One region of the Janthinobacterium sp. JC611 genome, then DNA from elsewhere that is predicted to be linked to it. Evidence: predicted binding sites of a transcription regulator. Region 1 holds the regulator's gene; the other holds the start of a gene.
What was found. The regulator LexA, encoded in region 1, represses DNA repair genes until DNA is damaged. The targets are predictions, from matches to a motif close to ACTGTATNNNNATACAGT.

Region 1 (2,197 bases):
ACCGGCCTGAGATTTCGCCAGCGGCTAGCGCGGCAACTTCAAACTCGGTCAAACGGGCAATCCCTGCTTCCATCTGCTGCGAACTGTGCTGCAATACTGCATTCACAATCGGCAGCCCTGCCGGGGTATAGCGCAATATTTCGCGCTCGGCAATAATAGCGGTCACTTGTAGCTGGTTCAGCGCACGATCCTGGTCAAGAATTAAGCGGCTGCGGCTGGAGCGGCTGCTGGTGCTTCGGTGCGGTGGCTTTTGGCCGCGTCTTCGCGTTGTACCGATTTCATCATCGGCGAAGGAGCTGTTTCAGCTTTCTTCATTTTAACGGTCAGGTGACGCAACACGGCATCATTGAATTTGAATGCTGTTTCCAACTCGACCAGGGTCTCGTTGTCGCATTCGATGTTCAGGCAGATGTAGTGTGCTTTAGGCAGCTTTTGGATCGAGTAAGCCATTTGACGGCGGCCCCAATCTTCCACGCGGTGAACCGAACCGCCGCGGGTGGTTACGCTGGCTTTGTAGCGTTCGATCATCGCGGGCACTTGCTCGCTTTGGTCCGGATGGACGATAAAGACTATTTCATAATGACGCATGCAAACTCCTTCAGGTCGGATTGATAATCGCCCACCCCGGCGTCAAGACGGGTGTGGGAAGGTCAGCCGAAGATTATAACCGCCTTTTGCAAACGTTTCAATCATTCCTTCCACCATGGTCCGAAAAGCCCGTGCGCCGCCCTGCTTTCCTCCCGCGGACAAGTATTTCTTGCGAAATTCGCCGAAAACACGGAAATCCCCTTGCATAGTGGGCGATACTGTACAAAAATACAGACTGTTCATATAGACAGCATTTCAGTATGCACCCACCGCTCATGATCAAGCTGACAGCACGACAAGAACAAATCCTGAACCTGATCAAGGACGCGATTGAAAACACGGGCTTCCCCCCCACCCGTGCCGAAATCGCCAATGAACTGGGTTTCAAATCGGCCAATGCGGCCGAAGAGCATTTGCAGGCCCTGGCCCGCAAGGGCGCGATCGAGATTTCGCCTGGCACCTCGCGCGGCATCCGCCTGATCGGCGCGGCCGCCGAGGCGGCGCCATCGACAGTGCCGGCAGCCCTGCTGATGTCGCTGCCCCTGATCGGCAGAGTCGCGGCCGGCTCCCCCATCCTGGCGCAGGAAAACCTGGAAGCGAGCTACAACGTGGACCCGGCCCTGTTCTCGGCCAAGCCCGACTTCCTGCTGAAGGTGCGCGGCTGGTCCATGCGCGACGCCGGCATCATGGATGGCGACTTATTGGCCGTCAAGAAGGTCGACAGCGCCAAGAATGGCCAGATCGTCGTGGCCCGCATCGGCGACGAAGTCACCGTCAAGCGCTACAAGAAAACGGGTTCCGTCATCGAACTGCTGCCGGAAAACCCCGACTTCAAGGTGATCACCGTATCGCCGGAAGACGAGTTCGCCCTGGAAGGACTGGCTGTCGGCCTGATGCGCAGCTGGCATTAAATTACCGTCCATAAAAAAGGGCCGCGACAGCATGACTGTCGCGGCCCTTTTCACATGGCGCGCGGCTGTTTAGGCATCCAGCGCGTTTTTGAAATCCTCGAGCAAATCGGCTTCATCCTCGATGCCGACGGAGACGCGGATCAGCGATTCGGCGATGCCCATGCTGGCGCGGCGCTCGGCCCCCATCTCGTAGAAAATCGTGTGAGCGACGGGGATGACCAGGGTGCGCGTGTCGCCCAGGTTGCTGGCGGGAATCGCTAAATTGAGGCGGTTGAGGAAATCGAAGCAGTCGATGCCATCCTTCAACTCAAAGCTGAACAGCGAACCATAGCTGCGGAACAACTCCGTCGCCAGCGCGTGCTGCGGATGCGACGCCAGGCCCGGGTAGTGCACGGCGGCCACTCTCGGGTCGGCGGCCAGCATGGTGGCCAGCGCCAGGGCGTTCGAGCAGGTGCGGTCCATGCGCAAGGCCATGGTTTCCGCGCCGACGGCGATATGGTGCGCCGCTTCCGGCCCCAGCGAGGCGCCGAAGTCGCGCAAGCCCTTGGCGCGGATTTGCGCGATGCCCCACTGCGAAGGTGCCGCCTTCTTGTAGTTTTCAAAGATGTTCGGATACCGCGTCCAGTCGAATACGCCCGTGTCCGTCAAGCTGCCGCCCAGCGCATTGCCGTGGCCGCCGATGGATTTCGTCAAGGCAT
Region 2 (2,197 bases), 140 kb from region 1:
AGGCTCGAGACGATGGGCTGCAACCACCATTGCTGCATGCCGCCCAGCACCACCAGGCCGCCGAGGAAGAAGCCGACCAGCAAGCCTTCCTTGAGGATCAGCGGGCTTTGATAGCGCTCATACGCCTGCACAAAGCCGAGGAAGAACAGGAACAGGCCGATGAACAGCACGGGATGGTGCGCCAGGGTGACCACGCCGGCCAGCACGATCATGTGCACGAGGCTGACGGCCAGCGGCACTTTTGGCGCTTCCACGTCGCCGGCTTTCGGCTTGATGTCGGCGGTGTTGCTGTGCAGGTATTTGCGCAGCAAGATGCTCACGCCCGTGGCATTGACCAGCACGGCGATGGCCGCCTTCCAGCCGAAGTGGGTGGCCATGTAGGCGCTATCCCAGTTCCACGTGGTGGCCACCATCAGCACGGGCGGCGCCGCGTACGAGGTGAGCGTGCCGCCGATGGAAACGTTGACGAACAGCACGCCCAGCGCGCCGTATTTCAGCCATTCAGGGATGCCCGGGCGGAAGATTTGCGGCGCCAGCATCAGCGCGGCCAGGGTCATGGCGGCCGGTTCCGTGATCAGGGAGCCCGTCAGGGGCACGAGCGCCAGGCCCAGCCAGACGAGGGCCAGTTCCGTGCGCAGCGGCATCACGCGCGCCACGCCTTTCAACAGGCGCTGCACGGCGTCGAGCACGGGGCGCGAGGCGGCCACGACCATGACGACAAAGACGAACAGCGGTTCCGTGTAATGGCGCGACTCGGCATACTCGATGGCCGCATCGCTGCCCGAGACGAAGGCCATGATGATGATCAGGATGAAGGCCCAGAAGCCGAACACGACTTCCACTTCGCCCAGCAAGTGCAGCAAGCCAGCATGGCGGGGATGGCGCCGCGACAATGTTTCAAACGACTTGGCGGCGAAGGTGTGGATGAGCGCAAGGCCGAAGACGATGGCGCTGATGAGTTGGATGGTGGTCAAATGCGTTTCCTTATGGACGGAGGAAGCCGCCCGGTGCATTGCCGAGCGGTAAGGAGAGTGCTTATGGTACAGCAATCGATGCCAAAAACGGGGTTTTTCGGACATGGCGGGACGGCCTGCGGGAAAGCGCCGAGCAGATAAGCCTTGCCAAAAGCGGAGCTGGATAGTACTGTACATGCATACAGTATTTATCTTCATATTCAATTATGCAACATTCCGAATTGATGGCCGCGCCGGAAGCCTTGCACCCGTCTTTATGGCGCGCATCGCAGCTGGGCCAGGGCGCCACGCGCTGCCTGGACACGGGCTTTGCCGCCCTGTCCGCGCAACTGCCCGGCGGCGGCTGGCCCAGCGGCAGCCTCATCGATCTGCTGGTGCAACAGCCGGGCAGCGGCGAATTGCGCCTGCTGGCGCCCGCACTGGCGCAGCTGCCGGGCTTGCCCATCGTGCTGCTGCAACCGCCGCATCCGCCGCAGGCGCTGGCCCTGGCCGCGCAGGGCCTGGCGCCGTCGCAACTGCTGTGGCTCAAGAGCGCCGGCAGCAAGGATGCCTTGTGGGCGGCGGAAAACATTTTGCGCAGCGGCACGTGCGGCGCCTTGCTGTTCTGGCAATCGCACGTGCGCGCCGACAGCCTGCGCCGCCTGCACCTGGCCGCGCAGTCCGGCAACACCCTGTTCTGCATGCTGCGCCCCTTGCACGGCGCGCAGGATGCGTCGCCTGCGCCGCTGCGCCTGTCCGTGCGCCCGGCCGCCGGCGGCATCGAGATCGGCTTCATCAAGCGTCGGGGACCGCAGCGCGACGCGCCCCTGTTCCTGCCCCTGCAACCACCTTCTTTACTGCTGCGTCATGCGACTCTGGATCGGCCTGTGCCTGCCCCGGCTCCCGCTCGAAGTGTTCTGCCCGCGCTGGTCGGCTGACATGCTCGGCGTGGTGCTGGAGCAGGAGCAAGTGATGGCGCTGTCGCCGCTGGCGCGGGCGGCCGGCGTCAAGCCGGGCATGCGCCGCGCGGGCGCCCTGATGCTGGCGCCGCAGGCGCGCCTGCACGAACGTTCGCCGGAGCTGGAAGCGCAAGCCCTGCAGGCGGTGGCGCTGGCGCTGCTGCAATACTCGCCGCTGGTGGCGCAGGGCGAGGAAGCGACCCTGCTGGTCGATGCGGGCGCCAGCCTGCGCCTGTTCGGCGGCGTGCGCGCCCTGTGCCGGCACATCGCGGCCAGCTTGCGCGC

Region 2: a site for LexA is predicted at 1,143-1,160, ahead of imuA (translesion DNA synthesis-associated protein ImuA). Genes of this name have one in related genera too.

Annotation. Positions count from the first base shown of each region.
Region 1 covers NZ_JAFLJN010000081.1:272,349-274,545, reverse strand. Annotated here, with positions in the region: gene priB (primosomal replication protein N) at 1-181, opposite strand, end outside; gene rpsF (30S ribosomal protein S6) at 202-588, opposite strand; gene lexA (transcriptional repressor LexA) at 864-1,499, shown strand; gene J0O65_RS26630 (cystathionine gamma-synthase family protein) at 1,569-2,197, opposite strand, start outside.
Region 2 covers NZ_JAFLJN010000081.1:127,439-129,635, forward strand. Annotated here, with positions in the region: gene J0O65_RS26035 (putative Na+/H+ antiporter) at 1-974, opposite strand, end outside; gene imuA (translesion DNA synthesis-associated protein ImuA) at 1,181-1,891, shown strand; gene J0O65_RS26045 (Y-family DNA polymerase) at 1,821-2,197, shown strand, end outside.